DNA from 4 places in the Paenibacillus sp. CH40 genome. Region 1 is predicted to be linked to each of the others. Evidence: riboswitches for the same ligand, from Rfam matches in the RefSeq annotation. Region 1 holds a riboswitch; each other region holds the start of a gene.

Region 1 (4,601 bases):
ACGTGGAGCGCATCGGCTATTCAGCAGGCGCTTGGACAACGTGGAATTCTTATACGTAGCTGTGCTATGTATCCGGGACTGACGACGAGCCATTTTCGCATTGCGGTCAAGGATGCACAAGCCAACGACAGGCTGCTGTCTGTATTGGGTGAAGTGCTGGAGGAGGAGCAGCGGCGTGACAGTTAGCTTGATTATCCTGGCAGCCTACCTTTTGGACAGGCTGATCGGTGATCCGAGGTGGTTGCCGCATCCAGTCATCGGTATGGGACATGCCATTTCAGCATTGGAAAAAGCGATTCGTCGCCAGGTCCGCAGTGACCGAGGGCTAAAACGTGCGGGCATACTGCTTCCACTCATTGTGGCGGGAGGTTCCTTTGCGCTCGCCTGGGCGCTGTTGCACTTGCTTGCCTGGATTCATCCGTGGTTATCTGTCGGCGCAGAAATGGTGCTGATTGCGACCACGATTGCTTCCAAAGGACTAAAGGATGCAGGAATGGCAGTATACCGAGCGTTGCAGGCGGATGATCTGGCAGCGGCACGGCGGGAGCTGGGCATGATTGTCGGGCGGGATACGCAACAGCTTGATGAGCCTGAGATTGTACGCGGTACGGTTGAAACGGTCGCTGAAAATATCGTGGACGCGATTATTTCCCCGCTTTTTTATGCCCTGATCGGGGGAGCACCCTTGGCGCTGGCTTATCGTGCTGTGAATACGCTCGATTCCATGGTTGGCTATAAAAATGAAAAGTATCTGCATTTAGGCTGGGCTTCAGCGCGTCTAGATGATGTGGCTAACTACATTCCAGCACGCCTGACAGCGGCAATGCTTGTCGTAGCGGCGTGGATGTACAAGCGAGATGCTGCAAGAAGCTGGCGCACAGTCAAGCGAGACGCTCGTCTGCACCCAAGCCCGAACAGTGGCTTCCCGGAATCAGCTGTTGCTGGAGCACTGGGGATTCGTCTTGGAGGCTATAATGTGTATCATGGCGTGCGCTCCTTTCGTGCATACATGGGCGATTGGATACGACCGCTAGAGTCGAAAGATATACGGCATACAATCCAGCTGATGTTCGCCGTGTCCAGTATGTTTGTAGGATTGTGTTTGTTAGGAGCCGCAGGTTGTTTTGCCTTGGGATGGGTGCGGTGAGGGTGAGGCGTGACACACTGAATAATGATCGAGCAGGAAGTGACATGATCTTGAAACAAGATATAGCAGCAAAAAGGACAGTAGAATACGCACAAAGTCCGAACTCACAGGAGGATCGTAAGGTGCCGTATTATGCTAAAGAAGATCTGCATTGGGACATGGAACTCGTGTTAGTTCGTCACGGCACAACCTTATGGAATAAGGAACGTCGATATCTGGGACACTCCGACATAGGTTTGCTACCGGGAGCAGAACAGGAATTAAAGCCTTTGCAAGAAGAATTGCAGGGACAGTCCTTTGCTCGAATCTATTGCAGCGATTTAATGCGATGTCGCCAGACCTTGCAGATCATTGTGCCGGAATCAGAATTGACGTCTGGAGGTTCCCTATCTATTATGTCTCCTATGATGGAACCACGTCTGCGAGAGCTTCATTTTGGCGAGTGGGATGGAAAAACGTATGACATGCTCAAGGATGTGTCGTTGTATCGCGCTTGGATTGATGAGCCGCAACGGATAACCCCTCCTGGAGGAGAGTCTTGGACAGATTTTGTGAATCGTCTACGGAAATTTCTTGACTCTCTGTATGAATGGCGTGTTGCTATGGAAGTTCGACCCATGGATTTGACTGCTGGGCCGCTCTCTGTTTTGGTCGTTACGCATGGTGGCGTAATTCGTCAGTTAGCTTGTATGCTGATACCGGGCCATGATTTTTGGAGTCTGAATCCGAAGCCGGGAGAAGCATTTAGGATTCAATTGAGGCTGGCAGGACCGCACAATTACATAGCCGAAATGCTCCCTCATTAGGTTAGACACCAGCGGATAAAGAGGCTGTTTGGGTTGTAAGCCGCCTCATTTTAACCTATAATCATCAAGTAAAAGAACGGCTTGACTACCACTACATCAAATATCCAGCAGACGAGGTCGGCGCAGTGTGATGAAACTATGGTTTCCCTTGCCTGCGCTGTTAAAAGGGAAGTCGGTGTAAGTCCGGCGCGGTCCCGCCACTGTAAATGGAAACATGCCCGTTAGTCCTGCTTTATGTGCTACTAAGCATATGAAGGAATTTCAGGACATGCATCTTACCATAAGTCAGGATACCTGCCCGTCCGCCTGTCACCATAATCCTTCGAGGAAAGGATGACGTGTTCGCAGTGACTGTCCGTGCGGAAAGAAGCTGCCGCCTGCGCACGATCTGCGCTAACGTGACCCCTGTGTCCTGATATAAGGATGCGGGGGTTTTTTGATAGGAAAAGAAGGCTGGATTTAGAAGATATCTGATGATGCTCAAGTAACGCTCTTAACGATTTTTTTATGAAGGGGTGCAAATCATGGCAGGAAAAAAAATAAAGGTTTGGACAACAGGTCTATTGGTTCTGATTTTGGCAGTTGTGCTGAGTGCATGTGGCGCTAATGGAAAAAATGCTGAAAATAAAGAGAATCAGACTTCTGCACAGCAGCCAGGAAAGACCGTAACCGCACAAGAGCCTCCGGGCAAAACAGTTTACCCACTCACAGTTAAGGATGCAACAGGACAGGAATTTACATTCAAAAAAGCGCCGGATAAAATCGTTTCCGTCTCCCCGGCAGAAACCGAGGCGCTGTTCGCCATCGGGCTGGATAAGGAAATAGTTGGCGTCTCCGACTACTCTGATTACCCGGCAGCTGCTACGAAAAAGCCTAAAGTGGGCGGTATTATGAAACCGAACGAAGAGGCGATCATTGCTGCTAACCCGGAAGTCGTTTTTGCAGGGATATCACTTAGTGAACAGGCTACGACCAAGCTGCGCGACATGGGAATTATGATTTTTAAAACGGAACCGAAGACAGTTGAAGATGTCATAGCTAACATCGAATTGTATGGGAAAATCACCGATCATCAGAAAGAAGCGAGAGCGGTGACTGACAAGATGAGAGCAGATGTAGCGGAAGTGAAAGAAGGAGTTAAAAATATCGGTAAAGGGCAGAAGCTGCGGGTATACGTCGAGTTTTCACCAGGCTGGACAGTTGGTAAAGGCGAGTTTATGGACGAGCTGATTACGTTGGCGGGCGGCGAAAATGTAGGTGCCACGCAGAAGGGGTGGTACCAAATTAGTGAGGAAAATATTATTGCTGCCAACCCTGACGTGATTTTGTACAGCAAAAGTGTCAAGGACGACAAAACTGGTCAAACACTCGGCGAAATCATTAAAGCTCGCAGTGGATGGGATCAAATATCGGCTGTTCGCCACAACCGGGTGTTTGCCGTGGATGATAATTTGATCAGTCGTCCGGGTCCACGCGTAACGGAAGGTCTCAAGGAAGTGGCCAAGGGCGTGTATCCTGAAATTTTCAAATGAACCGTAAACTGATCGGCTTTGGAGGGACAGGTCTTGTCTTGCTGTTGCTGACGCTGCTGCTCTGTCTTGGCATCGGCTCGGCCAAGCTTCCGGTCAGCCAGATCACGGGCATTCTGGTTAACCACCTTCCGTGGTTAGGCGATACGTTTACACCGGATTGGAATACATCCTCAGAGCAGATTATTTTGAAGGTCAGATTGCCACGAGTGTTACTGGGAATGTTGGTAGGAGCAGCGCTGGCGCTGGCGGGAGCCGGATTTCAGGGTGTGCTGCGTAATCCTTTGGCTGATCCGTATACACTGGGGGTATCCTCGGGGGCTTCGGTAGGAGCGGCAGTACTGATCTATTGGGGCCTTCAATTTTCATTTGTTGGCATATGGACGCTGCCGCTAGTGGCATTTACGACCGGAATGCTGACGCTGTGGATGGTGCTGACGTTGGCACGGGAAGGTGGAAAAATTCCGACACAAAGTCTCATTTTGTCGGGTGTGGTGATGCAATCCTTTCTGGGAGCGGTTGTTTCTTTTCTGACAGCCATGTCGAAGGAGACGGTCAATGAAATATTGTACTGGACGATGGGAAGTCTTAGTCTGCGCGGTTGGTCATATACAGGAATCCTTTTACCTTATGTGGTCATAGGACTGGTATTTCTATGGAATCGGGCACGTGTGCTGAATATATTGGCTTTGGGTGAACGTCAGGCGGCTCACATGGGAGTTCATGTAGATGCGACAAAGCTATCTGTTTTGATCATTTCCACGCTGCTGACAGCTGCCGCTGTCTCGGTATGTGGAGTGATTGGCTTTGTGGGACTTGTTGTACCGCATATCATTCGTCTGGTGACAGGCCCTGATTACCGGATGATTGTTCCATTATCTGCGCTCGGTGGAGCCATTTTTATGGCTTGGGCAGATACGGCGGCTCGCACGTTGTTAGCCCCCACGGAAATTCCTCTGGGCGTGATGACGGCCTTTGTTGGGGCACCGTTCTTTGCATATCTCCTGTATCGGAACAAGAAGCTGCGCAGGGGGGAACTGCTGTGACAGAACAAAGTGAATCACAGAAAGTGCGTGATCGGGCATTAGAGGTAGCGGGTCTGACACGTGCCTATGGAGA
Region 2 (4,601 bases), on a different contig from region 1:
GTGATGATCATTTTTTTTGTTATCATGCCTTTGTTGCTATGGATGTTGCTCCGACCCAAATCTAAAGGGAAAGGCGGAGATGATAGGGCATCTAACGGAGAGCGGGATAGCAGTAGTCAGAAAGAAAGCCAGCATGAAGGCAGAACAGGACACGGCCACTTATAAGATTACTGTATTCATCGGAAAAGTAATTCTTATTTGTCTTTTACCCCTCTGATTGTATACTTGGTAGAAAGAAATACGACATCTACAAGGGAGGCAACAGAATGGCACAACGCATGGCAGGCAAGAGAGTCGCTCTTGCTGGTCCCCGTAAAGCAGAAGAAATGGCGCTGCTAGTTGTGAAGATGGGGGGTGAGCCAGTACAGCGCCCGGCCCAGGGTACCGTTTTTCTGGATGATATCGAGCTGCGCAACGCTGTTGTATCGTGGGTGAAGCACCCTCCGGACTGGTACATCTTCACGACAGGTATGGGGCTGGATGCCCTGTTCGATATGGCAGAGGATATGGGCGTGGCTGAGCAGATTATGGAGTTGCTGCAATCTTCCAACATTGCAGCGCGGGGTTACAAGACGGTCAATGGACTCAAAAAGCGTGGCTTTACGCCAGCAGTACGAGACGAGGACGGAAGTTTGATCGGATTGACAGGAGCTTTCGCCCCATACGATCTGAAGGGAAAAGAAGTATTGTTGCAACTGCATGGCGATCCAGCCCCACGGTTGGTAAAGTGGCTGGACGAGCAGGGGGCAGTGACCCGCCAGGTACTTCCTTATAAGCATATCCCACCTGAGGAAGCAAAATTGCAGGCGTTACTGGAGGATGTTATCCATCGTAATGTTGATGCTGTTACGTTCACGAGTGGTCCGCAAATTCGATTTTTAGCCCAATATGCGAGAGAGCAAAATCGAATTGAGGAATTATTGGAAGCTTTCCGTGAGGATGTGATTGCTGTATCAGTAGGGAAGGTGACTGCGCAGTCTATTGTGGAAGAGGGGATTGATCGAGTCGTGTTTCCAACCGAAGAGCGCATGGGCGCAATGATGGTGGAGCTGGGCAAATATTTTGAACATAACGATTCGGTGCATGGCTGTGGTTTGAAGATCGTGAATGGTCATTGAAATGAGATAGAAATTATAAATATAGTATGCTAAAAATGAACTTATATTTTTGGATACAGCGTAAAATAAAGATAAGGGCCTGCGAGGTCTTTATCTTTTTTTATTGGACATGCATCGACAAAGATTTTTGTTATAGCGAAAATATTTAGCTAATATAATGAATAAGTTTCGATGCATGATACTTAGGACAGGAGCTGAGACGTTAATGAATTCTATTTGTGTATTTGCCGGGTCCAGACCTGGACATTCATCGGTATATGTTGAAGCGGCAGGCAAGCTGGGAGAAGCCATGGCTCGCCATCATATCCGTCTGATCTACGGTGGCTCCAGTAGGGGGCTGATGGGAGAGGTGGCGGATGGAATGCTGGCGGGTGACGGTCAGGTCACTGGCATTATGCCCACCCTGTTATTTGATGCAGAGATCATTCATCGGGGGGTTACCGAATTTATTGAGGTAGCAAGCATGCATGAGCGTAAAGCGGCAATGAGCGAGATGGCCGATGCGTTTATTGCCCTTCCGGGTGGCTTGGGAACCTTTGAAGAGCTGTTCGAGGTATTGTGCTGGGCGCAAATTGGCATTCATCGCAAGCCGATTGGGCTGCTGAATGTGAATGGATATTTTGACCCGTTAGTAGAAATGGTGCGTCATAGCGTGCAAGAAGGGTTTACTGGGTCTGAGCATCCAGCGCTACTAAGCATCTCTGCCGACCCGGACGAATTGCTACATATGTTAAAAAATAAAGCAGAGAACTTGAAATAAAGCGTTTTTCGTGCTTGCACAACTGATTGAGGCAAGGTTATGATAAGACCCATAATCAAATAGCGGACAGACAAGGTGCCTTTGCGGTTGAGCAAAGGGTAACAGGGAATCGGGTGCAAATCCCGAGCGGTCCCGCCACTGTAAGGAAGAGGATTTTTTTAAATGGTCACTCGTGAAAAACGGGGAAGACGAAAGAATCTGTTGATGCCAAGCCAGGAGACCTACCTTGATCTGTATGCACCGTTAACCTTCGCGGAGAGGATGGGTGTACGAAATCAGGAAATCAGGCACACGTTGCTTTTTCCATGTTGGTTAGAGGTTTGCGTGGATATGAACGTGCAGCAGCGTTTGAAGCGTAAACAGACAGGTGGAAAACAACGGCAGGCTGGAGGAAGACAAATAGTGTCTTCTTACGCTGTTTGTTCGTCTGATGAGAGATACGTACATAGAAACCCCATCCGGGCAGGATGGGGTTTTTTGAGTTACAGGATGTCCATAAATCATTGAAATAGATAGGATAGCTGCCCTGAAAAGGGTGAATAGGAGGAGCACGATGAGCCCATTAGGAAAATTGCTGGTGATTGGATTTGGACCAGGAGATATGGAACATATCACAAAACGGGCGCTGGATGCGCTGGCCGAAAGTGAGGTCATTATCGGCTACAATACCTACGTTGATTTGATCCGTCCGTTGTTGAACGGACAAGAGATTGTACGCACAGGGATGACAGAGGAAGTGAGCCGTGCGCAGGAGGCGGTTCGCCAAGCAGAGATGGGCAAGAAGGTAGCTGTCATTTCCAGTGGAGATGCAGGAGTCTATGGTATGGCAGGGCTGGTGTACGAAGTGCTGATGCAAAAAGGCTGGCGACGCGAGGACGGGGTTGAGGTAGAAGTCGTGCCGGGGATATCGGCTATTCAGTCCTGTGCTTCACTGTTGGGGGCGCCAGTTATGCATGATGCTTGCACGATCAGTCTGAGTGATCATCTGACCCCATGGGAAACGATTGTGAAGCGTGTAGAAGCAGCGGCTTCGGCCGATTTTGTGATTGCATTATACAACCCGCGCAGTGGTCGGCGTACCCGCCAGATTGTGGAGACGCAGTCCATTTTGCTGCGTTACCGCGATCCGCAAACTCCAGTTGGGTTGGTGAAAAGTGCTTATCGTGAACGTCAGCAAGTTATTGTAACGACGCTGGAAGATATGCTGAATCATGACATCGGGATGCTGACAACTGTAATCATCGGCAATTCCTCGACAACGGTGTATGACGGCTTGATCGTGACTCCGCGCGGATATCAGCGCAAATACACGCTGGATGCGACCGAGCAAGCGCTCAAGCCACATCAGCGTCTCCGCACGGAAGCGGAGCCGTGGTCGCTGGGCGCACAAGAGGATACACCGCAGGCAGGCGCAGCCCCGACTACGCCCGCTATACCCTCCGCGAGCGGCGCTGCGGTTGCGACGCAGGCACGCCCGCAAGCGATGGCTGCCGTGCAGGCAACGACCGCTGTGCAAACCGGCGCAGCAGCCCCGGCATCGCTGGCGGCAGAGGCACTAAGCCGCCTCGCTGTTGGCGGCAAGCTGCCTGGCGCAGCCAACGCTCGCTGGGGCGGGCAAGCGCCTACTGTCGAGAGCACCGCCGGAACGTCAGCGGTGGCCGGAGCGGGGGCCCCGGTCGGGATGGCGACAGGCGGCTTTGGCAAGCCTGCGCTATTTGAGGTGGGCGTTTCCCCGGGGGTGGGAAACAAGAAGTTCACCGCTCGCCAGATGGCGCTGCTCGCCGAGGTAGCGGGTGATGACGGCGAGCTGGAATACACGCCAGATCATCAGATCGTGCTGCGCGTACCGTGTGCAGACCCCGAGGAACTGGTCGGACGGCTGCGGGATGAACGATTCATTGTCATGCCGATTGGCGATGTGTTTAAGGTGAAGGCGTGCGACTTCTGCAATATGGAGAAGGATGACGCTGTGCCTGTGGCTGAGCATTTACAGGTTGTACTTGGCGGATTACAGGCACCCAAGGAAACGAGCATTGCTTTGAATGGATGCGGTATGGCCTGCTATGGAGCGGTGCTAGAGGATATCGGCATCGTCTATCGCAAGGGAGGATACGACCTCTTCCTTGGTGGCAAAAAATTCGGTCGCAATGCTCATGCCGCTCAGCCCGTAGCGGAAGGGATTCCGAGTGATCAAATTACTGACATTGTGGAGAACGTCATCGCTGAATATAAGGAAAAAGGGCATCCGAATGAGCGTTTTCATAAATTTTTTAAACGTGTAGGTGTCGTTGCGGGTTTCCGGCATGAAGATGCACCAGCAACGGTAGAAGTGAATGCGGTTTGTGGTGATTAATGGACTGAAGGCCTGATGAACTGGATACAAGCATATATATAAAATAGGGCGTCATGCAGGCTATCCCTATTAAAGAGGAGGAAAAAACAGCAGTGGATGCAATATTGTTAGTTGGACATGGAAGTCGGGACCCGGAGGGGAACCAGGAACTGCTGGAATTTGCACAGGCAGTGGCAGACCGGGTACCGGATATGTGCGTGGAAACCTGTTTCTTGGAGTTGGCACGTCCCAGCATTGCTGATGGGATGCAAACATGTGTGGAGAAAGGTGCGACGCGTGTCGTTCTCATTCCGATTATCTTGTTCGCAGCGGTACATGCCAAAATTGATATTCCGATGGCTATTGATCGGGCAAAAGCAAAATATCCGCA
Region 3 (4,601 bases), on a different contig from region 1:
ATTCGCGGCTTGGGCAGCGGGGAAACTCCTATTTTTCCACAACATATTTTCCAATGTAAAGAGGGAATCAACCAGGCAGAAGGCGACATCAATTATGATTTGTTCTTACGGGCGGTAGAATGCTCTAGCAGACGGATGTATCCCAATTTTGTGAATGTGGATGCCACCTTCAACTTGCCTTTTTACCGTGCTGATGATCCAGACACCATTATAGCGACAATGGGTTGCCGTACCCGCACCATTTCTGACCGTTTCGGTAGAAACCGGCAGAGTGGCAAGGGGAATCTCTCCTTCAATACCATTAATCTGGTGCGGCTTGGCATTGAGTATGGTATTTGCACAGGCAAACGCCTGACACCTGACCGTGATCGCTTTGATGCGAGACTAGAAGAAGTTATGCGCATTGCGGTAGATGGCCTAATTCATCGCTATCAAATCCAGACCAGCCAACCGGCCAAAGCCTCGGACTTTATGATGCGCGAAGGGGTATGGGAAGGTGGAGAACAACTGGCACCAGATGACAAGGTGGGAGGCGTACTAAAACACGGTACGCTTTCGATCGGGTTCATCGGGCTGGCTGAGTGCATGAAGGCACTATATGGGAAACACCACGGGGAGGATGATTTTGTATACCGAGAGGCACAGCGAATCATCACTTCCATGCGCGTGTATTGCGATCGAATGAGTGAATATCACAATTTAAATATTACATTGTTCGCTACGCCTGCCGAAGGTCTGTCGGGCAAGTTCACATTGCTGGATCAACGTGATTTCGGGATTATTCCTGAGGTAAATGATCGAGAATATTACACGAATTCTTTTCATATTCCCGTGTATTACACGCTCCCGGCTGCTCGTAAAATCAGCTTGGAAGCTCCGTTCCATAACCTATGCAACGCTGGTGCGATTTCATACATTGAGCTGGACGGTAATGCGCGGAATAACCCGGATGCGTTTCTTAAAATTGTTCAGTACGCGCTGCATCAGAACATCGGCTATTTCTCCATCAACCATCCGGTGGATCGTTGTACGGAATGTGGTTATGAAGGGATTATCGGGACAAGCTGCCCCCAATGCGGCACAGATGAGGAGCACACACACTTTCAGCGCTTACGTCGGGTAACCGGATATCTGACAGGAGATTATACCGTTCGCTTTAATGCCGCAAAACAGGCAGAAGTTCGAGACCGGGTGAAACATAAGTGAATTTGTGTGGCTACATTCCGGAATCTCTGAACGAAGGATACGGCCTGCGCACCGTTGTGTTCATTAGCGGTTGCCGTCATGCCTGTCCTGGATGCTTTAATCCAGAGTCATGGAGCTTCCGTGCAGGCGAGCCATTCACCCCCCAACGACAACAGGAGGTCATTCGTGACATCATGGAAAATCCGTTGTTGGACGGACTGACTCTCTGCGGGGGAGACCCGTTTTTCTCAGCAGCAGAATGCTCGCAATTTGTGCGTGACTTCCGCGAAGCCTGTCCCGACCGAACCGTGTGGGCTTACACTGGCTTTGTCTATGAAGATCTACTCACAGATCCGGAGCGACAGGAACTGGCGCTTTTGTGCGATGTGATTGTGGACGGTCGTTTTGTAGAACAGCAAAAGGACCTGACCCTTCCCTTCCGGGGCAGTCGCAACCAGCGTCTGGTAGATGTGAAAGCCAGTATTCAGGCAGGTTATGCCGTTTCATTGACATAAGGCGATGCTTACCCAGCAAGCAAGATGCTATATCTAATCTAAGACAAGCCCCCATCATGGGTAAGGCTTGTCTTTTTTCATATGGCTAACAGATTCCATTGGAGTTTCTATTGCGCATCCTGTAAGTTTCACTTATGATGGTGAACAAGTATACGAGTGCATAATTATTCGTCATACCTTAACCGCATAGCTTGGAGATAGGTGTCTGTTCTATTCAGATCAGGCTTAAAAGGGAAGCCGGTGCAAATCCGGCACGGTCCCGCCACTGTAAACGGGGAACTTTCAGCTGTTCATATATCCACTGGTCCACAGACCGGGAAGGAATGCTGAGCGTCATGATCCGTAAGTCAGGAGACCTGCCTATTTTAACAACATCGCAAGTACCTACGGAAGATAGGGAGGTGTTAAGAGCAGTCGCCGTATTTTTGATTTTTTAATCACGGAGGCATTCTTTCCCTTACTTATTTTTAACCTTGGGGGAAGAATGCCTTTTTTGGTACGTAAAAGTAAAACAGCTACCCGCTAGGAGGAAAAGTACATGTCCATTATTGAATGGCCTGAATTGTCCGGCTTAATTAGCAGTAATCTGGGATATCCGCGTATCGGCGAAAATCGGGAATGGAAGAAAGCACTGGAACGCTTCTGGAACGGCAGCATTAACGAAAGCGAACTGCAGACGGAGATGAAAAGATTACGGTTGGAGCATCTGAGCAAGCAGCGGGACAAGGGGATTGATCGCATTCCTGTCGGAGACTTCTCCTATTACGATCACATGCTGGATACATCTGTGATGTTCGGTCTGGTTCCCGAACGGTTCAACTATCGTCCCGCGGGTCCGGTTCCTCTATCCGTGTATTTCGGGATCGCTCGTGGACAGAAGGGAGCAACCGCCAGTGAAATGACCAAATGGATGAATACCAATTATCACTACATCGTTCCTGAATTGGCGAATGCAGTTCCGGTGTTCACTGAAAATAAACCTTTACAGGCTTATCGTGAAGCAAAACAAGAACTAGGTATTGATGGGAAACCGGTCCTCATCGGCCCCTATTCATTCGTTACCCTTTCCAAAGGCTATGATCGTAAGGAGCTTGCCTCTATTATAAGAACCTTCCTGCCTTTATACACCCGTGTCCTGTCTGAACTAGCAGCAGAAGGTGTTCAGTGGGTCCAAATCGATGAACCTGTCCTGACCACCTCATTCCCAGTAGAGGATCTGGACATTATCCAGGAAGTCTATGAAGCTTTGAACCAAGCTGCGCCCTCCTTAAATATAATGCTGCAAACCTACTTTGGCAGCCTAGATCATTATGAGCGTCTGTCCGTACTTCCAGTACAGGGGCTGGGTCTTGATTTTGTGTATGATGATGGCGAAAATCTTCAGCATATATTGCAGCATGGCTTTCCTAAAGGAAAAACGCTGGGCGCTGGTGTCATTGACGGACGCAATATATGGCGCAGCGACCTGAACGCTGTAGCTGCTCTGCTGGGTCAGTTAGCAGAACAGACCACTGCCGAGCAGCTTATCGTACAGCCATCATGCAGTCTGCTGCATGTGCCAGTCAGCCTGGAGGCAGAGCACAAGCTGGACAAGGAGCTGGTGCAAGCGCTGGCCTTTGCTGATGAAAAGCTAGAGGAAATCGCCATCCTGACGGCTGCACTTGGCAAACACGATCCATCCGCACTCACCAAGCTTGGACAAAGTACAGATGCGGTAGCCCGTTTCAACAGTTCAGCGGCACGCGTACAGACAGCTGCCGATCTGGCCGACCTGTTGGCCAAAGAGCCTCTGTCACGCAGCGTTCCTTTCGCCGAGCGTCGTGAGATTCAGCAAAATAAGCTAAAGTTGCCTCCACTGCCTACGACGACCATTGGTAGCTTCCCGCAAACCGCCGAGATCCGCAAGGCCCGCCTGCACTATCGCAAAGGAGAATGGTCTGCCGAGCAATACCGAACGTTCATCCAACAGCAAATCAAGGAATGGATTGATATCCAAGAGGACATTGGCATTGACGTGCTTGTACATGGAGAATTTGAGCGGACCGACATGGTTGAATTTTTTGGCGAAAAGCTGAACGGCTTTGCTTTTACGCAAAACGGATGGGTGCAGTCCTACGGCTCCCGCTGTGTCAAACCGCCGATTATATACGGAGACGTTTCCTTCGATCAGCCCATGACCGTGGAAGAAACGGCATTCGCCCAATCGTTAACTTCCAAGCCTGTTAAGGGAATGCTTACGGGTCCTGTGACCATTTTGAACTGGTCTTTCGAACGTAATGATATTCCACGCAGTCAAGTTGCTTTACAGTTGGCTCTGGCACTACGGGCAGAGGTAGAGGCACTGGAACAAGCGGGCATCGGCATGATTCAGGTCGATGAGCCTGCAATTCGTGAAGGGCTTCCGCTGAAAAAAGAACAGCAGCAAGCCTATCTGGATTGGGCGGTTCAAGCCTTCCTTGTGACCACGGCCACCGTTGAGCCAGCGACCCAAATCCATACGCATATGTGCTATTCCGAATTTCAGCATATGATTCAGTCCATCTCCGATATGGATGCCGACGTTATATCTATTGAAACCTCGCGAAGCCACGGAGAACTGATTGTCAGCTTTGAAGATCAGGTATACGACAAAGGCATCGGTCTGGGCGTGTACGATATCCACAGCCCGTGCATCCCCGATGTATCTGAAATGCTAAGCATGATCCAGCGTGCCCTGCGCGTACTGCCATCAGATTTGTTCTGGGTTAATCCGGATTGTGGTCTGAAAACCCGTACCAAAGAGGAATCTGTCGCCGCCTTGCGACAAATGGTACAAGCGGCTCAAGCAGCCCGGGCTGCATTGGCTGTATCCAACTAATTTTTTTATCGTATCCAATCGCGCCATCATTTTCGCCTTATCCT
Region 4 (4,601 bases), on a different contig from region 1:
TTGGTCTGTTCGCGGGTACGGTGGTTGCTTATGGAATGGGAATGGTGCATTTTGCTCTCGTGGCGGAGGCCTCATGGGTGAGTGTCGCGCAGCCGTTTTATTTTGGTAAGCCAGAGTTTAGCATGATGGCAGTATGTACGATGATTATCGTCAATATTGTCAGTATGGTTGAGTCTACAGGCGTTTATCTAGCAGTAGGCAAAGCGATTGATCAGAAGGTGGAACAGAAGCAGATCGTCAATGGTCTGCGTTCCGAAGGACTCGCGATTATGCTTGGGGGTATTTTTAACGCGTTTCCTTATACAGCTTTCTCGCAAAATGTTGGCCTGATCTCACTCACACGCGTCAAATCGCGGAACGTTATTTTTGCTGCGGGCGGGATCATGGTTGTTCTCGGTTTGCTGCCTAAGCTGGCTGCCTTAACGACAGTGATTCCTAACGCTGTGCTGGGCGGGGCGATGATCGTCATGTTCGGCTCGGTTGCTGCATCAGGCATGTCTATTTTGTCAGAAGTGGATCTGCGGAAGGAAAGCAATCTGCTGATCGCAGCATGCAGTATTGCCGTGGGCCTAGGCTCTGCCGTTCTGCCACAAATGTTCGACCAGCTGCCGAGCTTTGCCAAAATGCTGCTGCAAAATGGTATCGTTTCGGGTTCGATTACAGCGATTGTCTTGAACATTGTTTTGACGAGAAAACAAGGGGAATCGGTCAAAAGCGTGACGGTTTCGGAGGTTCCACAGAAGGTTTGATGATTAGGAATAAATAAAGATAGCCGGAGAGAGGACGTATGCCTCTTTTCCGGCTTTTTGGCATGGAGTTATCCAGATAGTAGATCCCCTTGCCGTCTGGGGACATATAGATAAAGCTGCGGGATGAAATGGGTAGCTCTAATTTGGTGCGTTTTCCAGTTTATGCGCTAGAAGAATTTGCTAGAGTGGTAGGAAGAGGCATGATATAATCTAAATTATGGATTTTGAATAGTGGTGGATGTTTTCGGACCACGGTGCAGCTTCCCGAAAGGGGGTGAAGCCGATGGTCACACTTGTATCGTGCTACGATGTGTTGCGTTGGATGGTTACGTTACTAAGCCTGGTGTTTAGTATTCGTAAACTTTATCGCTGGCTACGTCGGAAATTTCGGAACAAGCGAAAACCCACCGCGTAATTAGGTTGGCCCCTAACGGTGGGTTTCGTTTGCATTAACATTTAGTTGTGCAGCGCGCCGTGGTGGTGATCCACAGCCTTTCAAGTCCTAAGAGTCTTTGCCGTTGGCGCGGCGAAGACTCTTTTTAGTATACGGACACGAAGGTTATCTCTATACCTAATTTTAGCACGTTCATTTCGTGCACGCAATGAATAGCCATTACCTTCATTCTCGCCATATCATTCAAATTTGAATTATTATACAGCATTTATTGACAAGCCTGTGACAACAAAATAAGATCGTAATGGAAAGAAATAAAGGAAGAAAACAGGTGTGAGCCGGACGACTCTATGTACGGGGTTTTGTTGAGACCATGTGGATAGTTATTGAGCGTGCTCACTTAAAAGGGAAGTTCGGTTGATTCCGACACGGGCCCGCCACTGTATACAGGCATCAGCAGGATACTGCTGGAGCTTTCAGAACAGCCACTGGAACTGTGAAGAACCGGGAAGGCCTGAAAGATACGCCTGGAGTCAGGAGACCTGCCTGTTTTGACATCACTGTCAGACCCACGGGATGCTGGGGAGGTGGTTAGGCGTGCTGCATACGGAATGTCTGAAACCGATCTGACCCCTTCTATGTTTTTGGAGTTGGCTTCGAGGTGTGTTTTGACATTTTATAATGAAAGCATTTCTGACTGCTGATCAAGTGGTCCGGAATGCTTTTTTCGCGTTTTGCGTTAGGTTTATATGATTTTACAAGATAGAGGGGGATTCATCGAATGATTAGCAATCGTAGCAGGCGCTCATGGTTGATATGTACAGGGGTGATGCTGTTACTGGCAGTTATGGCTCTTTCGGGATGTACTAGCAATAAGACGTCGAATAGCTCCGGCAAAGATGAGAACGCGTCAGCACAACAAACGGCGACAGGTAAAAAGCTGGTAATGGCGTATACATGGAAACCGTCAGGTGTTGACCCGCACGGAGATAATAGCTGGGATGTGATGCGATCTGGTGCAGGTGAGACACTGGTACGTTTGAATGAAAAGCTGGAGCCTGTGGCTTGGCTGGCAAAGGAGTGGAAGCAGGATAGTCCTACAGTTTGGACGTTCAGCTTGCAGGATAAAGTCACTTTTCATAATGGAAAGAGTATGGATGCAGCAAGTGTAAAAGCATCTTTGCTACGCTCTATCGAGAAAAGCCATCTGGCGAAGGATTTACTGAATGTGAAGTCCATTGATGTAAGCGGCCCGCTGGCTTTGAAAATCACGACAAACCAGCCGAATGCGGCGTTGGTGTCCAATCTAGCTGATCCATCGACGATTGTACTGGATGTGGCATCGATGAAAGATGAGCAGAGTTACCCAGCGATGACAGGCGCCTTTAAAATTAAAGCGTTCAACAAGGACCAATCCTTGGTCGTAGAGCGTTATGACGGATACCGGGGCGAAAAGGCACGATTGGCTGAGGCGACAATGAAGTTCATTACGGACGGGAATTCGCGCCTGATGGCGCTGCAATCCGGCGAGGTGGACGTAGCGACGGATATTCCGGTTGATAACGCAGAGGTACTGAAAAAGAACGACAAGCTACAAGTGCTGTCGGCTCCCTCCTTGCGCACCCATATGCTCGTGTACAATATGGAATCCCCAGTATTCAAGGATGCGGCGAACCGTAAGGTGGTGGACAGCCTGATTCCACGCACATCGATTGTGAGCGCCGTCATGAGGGGCTTCGGTACGGAAGCAAGCAGTCCGTTCCCGAGCATTCTTCCCTTCGGTAAAGTTGAGCGTAAAGCGCTGGACGGAACGGCGGATCAGCTGTTAACGAAGGATGGCTGGCAGAAGGACGCCCAAGGGACATGGACTAAGCAAGGCAAGCCGTTCGAGGTTACGCTGCTGACTTTTCCTCAGCGTCCGGAGCTCTCTGTTATGGCTGAGGTCATCCAAAGCCAATTGCTGAAAGAGGGAATCCAGGTCAAGATTCGCAAGGTGGAAAATATCGACGAGGCGTTGACCAAAAACGATTGGGATTTTGCTATGTACAGTATGCTTACTGCTCATACAGGAGAGCCACAATATTTTATGGACATGTTTTATTCTTCGAAAAGCGAAGCCAATGTAAGCCGTTATAGTTCCAAACCGCTGGAGAGTATTCTTAACAGCTTGAAGCTGGCGAAGGATACAGCGCAGCGTAATGCTGTGACACTACAAGCGCTGAATATCATCAATACGGATTTGCCACAGTCGTTCATTGTGCATCCTGACATTGTGTTTGGTGTGAAAAAAGGGGTAGAGGGTTTTACACCCCATCCGATCGAGTATTACTACATTACAGCGCAATCCGATATTGCGGAATAACGAGCGGCGTATCCTATGATTCGTTTTATACTGGAACGTGTGGCGCAGCTGCTCATCATTGTATTCGTTGTATCCACGCTGACTTTTGTACTGATGCGGCTGGCTCCTGGTGACCCTGCTACCATTTTGCTCACCGCGCATAATGTCCCTGCCTCTGAGGAGGCGTTGACGACGCTACGGCAGGAACTGGGCTTAAACGAACCGTTTCATATTCAATATGTGAACTGGCTGCGGGATGTGTTCACAGGGCATTGGGGCACCTCGTATGTATCCAAGGAATCCGTGCTAGCCGAACTGTGGAACAGACTGCCTGCTACGGTGGAGCTAGCTGCTGCGGGCTTTGCCGTCATGACGGTGCTTACGCTGGGGTTGGGGCTGGCTGCCTCGCTAAAAATCAGCGGCCCACTGGATCGTCTGGGCAGGCTGTTCGCCCTGCTGGGATCGTCGATCCCCTCTTTTTGGCTTGGGTTTCTGTTGATCTATCTATTCTCCGTTCGCTTGGGCTGGCTCCCATCCATGGGAAGGGAGGATTGGATACATTTAGTGCTCCCAGCGCTGACTCTTGGTGCAGGTTTGGGAGCTGTGCAAGCCCGTGTACTGCGCGCTCAAATGCTAGAGCTGGGTGACCGGAATTTTGTGAAAGCAGCGAAGGCTCGAGGCTTTTCCCGTATGCATATCCTGTTTTTTGAGATATTTAAGCATGCGGTTCTGCCTATAATTACACTGCTAGGTACCAATCTATCATTTATGCTGGCAGGTAATGTCATCGTAGAGACCATTTTTTCATGGCCGGGGTTGGGCAAGTATTTTATAGATGCAATTACACAGCGAGATTATCCGGTGATTCAGGGATATGTTATTTTCGCCGTATTTTTAATTGTAGGAGTTCAGTGTTTGGTGGATGTGGTCCAGACGGCGATAGATCCGAGGCTGCGTTTGCGTTAAGGGGGAAGCTGAAAATGAAAAAGATACGGCTTTCCTTTCAAGGGAGCTTGCTGGCAGGAGGCGTACTGTTTGGTCTGATCGTGCTGCTTGGGCTATTGGCTCCATGGGTCGCTCCTCATGATCCTCTTCAAGTGGATCTTTTGAACCGTTT

What was found. Region 1 has a riboswitch for cobalamin ahead of NLX73_RS14170 (ABC transporter substrate-binding protein). Riboswitches for the same ligand answer to the same signal wherever they lie in the genome.
Region 2: linked by a shared signal. The riboswitch ahead of cobJ (precorrin-3B C(17)-methyltransferase) and the one ahead of NLX73_RS14170 (ABC transporter substrate-binding protein) in region 1 are both predicted to bind cobalamin.
Region 3: linked by a shared signal. The riboswitch ahead of metE (5-methyltetrahydropteroyltriglutamate--homocysteine S-methyltransferase) and the one ahead of NLX73_RS14170 (ABC transporter substrate-binding protein) in region 1 are both predicted to bind cobalamin.
Region 4: linked by a shared signal. The riboswitch ahead of NLX73_RS12275 (ABC transporter substrate-binding protein) and the one ahead of NLX73_RS14170 (ABC transporter substrate-binding protein) in region 1 are both predicted to bind cobalamin.

The regions. Positions count from the first base shown of each region.
Region 1 is NZ_JANAVQ010000004.1:201,989-206,589, reverse strand. Features, by position in the region: gene cobD (threonine-phosphate decarboxylase CobD) at 1-186, shown strand, start outside; gene cbiB (adenosylcobinamide-phosphate synthase CbiB) at 176-1,147, shown strand; gene NLX73_RS14175 (histidine phosphatase family protein) at 1,192-1,953, shown strand; cobalamin riboswitch at 2,076-2,269, shown strand; gene NLX73_RS14170 (ABC transporter substrate-binding protein) at 2,478-3,485, shown strand; gene NLX73_RS14165 (FecCD family ABC transporter permease) at 3,482-4,528, shown strand; gene NLX73_RS14160 (ABC transporter ATP-binding protein) at 4,525-4,601, shown strand, end outside.
Region 2 is NZ_JANAVQ010000003.1:276,514-281,114, reverse strand. Features, by position in the region: gene NLX73_RS11250 (GerAB/ArcD/ProY family transporter) at 1-165, shown strand, start outside; gene NLX73_RS11245 (uroporphyrinogen-III synthase) at 267-1,118, shown strand; gene NLX73_RS11240 (LOG family protein) at 1,324-1,878, shown strand; cobalamin riboswitch at 1,936-2,121, shown strand; gene cobJ (precorrin-3B C(17)-methyltransferase) at 2,432-4,231, shown strand; gene NLX73_RS11230 (sirohydrochlorin chelatase) at 4,324-4,601, shown strand, end outside.
Region 3 is NZ_JANAVQ010000003.1:305,735-310,335, forward strand. Features, by position in the region: gene NLX73_RS11370 (anaerobic ribonucleoside triphosphate reductase) at 1-1,206, shown strand, start outside; gene nrdG (anaerobic ribonucleoside-triphosphate reductase activating protein) at 1,203-1,700, shown strand; cobalamin riboswitch at 1,883-2,078, shown strand; gene metE (5-methyltetrahydropteroyltriglutamate--homocysteine S-methyltransferase) at 2,239-4,557, shown strand.
Region 4 is NZ_JANAVQ010000003.1:508,262-512,862, reverse strand. Features, by position in the region: gene NLX73_RS12280 (nucleobase:cation symporter-2 family protein) at 1-749, shown strand, start outside; cobalamin riboswitch at 1,504-1,707, shown strand; gene NLX73_RS12275 (ABC transporter substrate-binding protein) at 1,925-3,505, shown strand; gene nikB (nickel ABC transporter permease) at 3,521-4,450, shown strand; gene NLX73_RS12265 (ABC transporter permease) at 4,465-4,601, shown strand, end outside.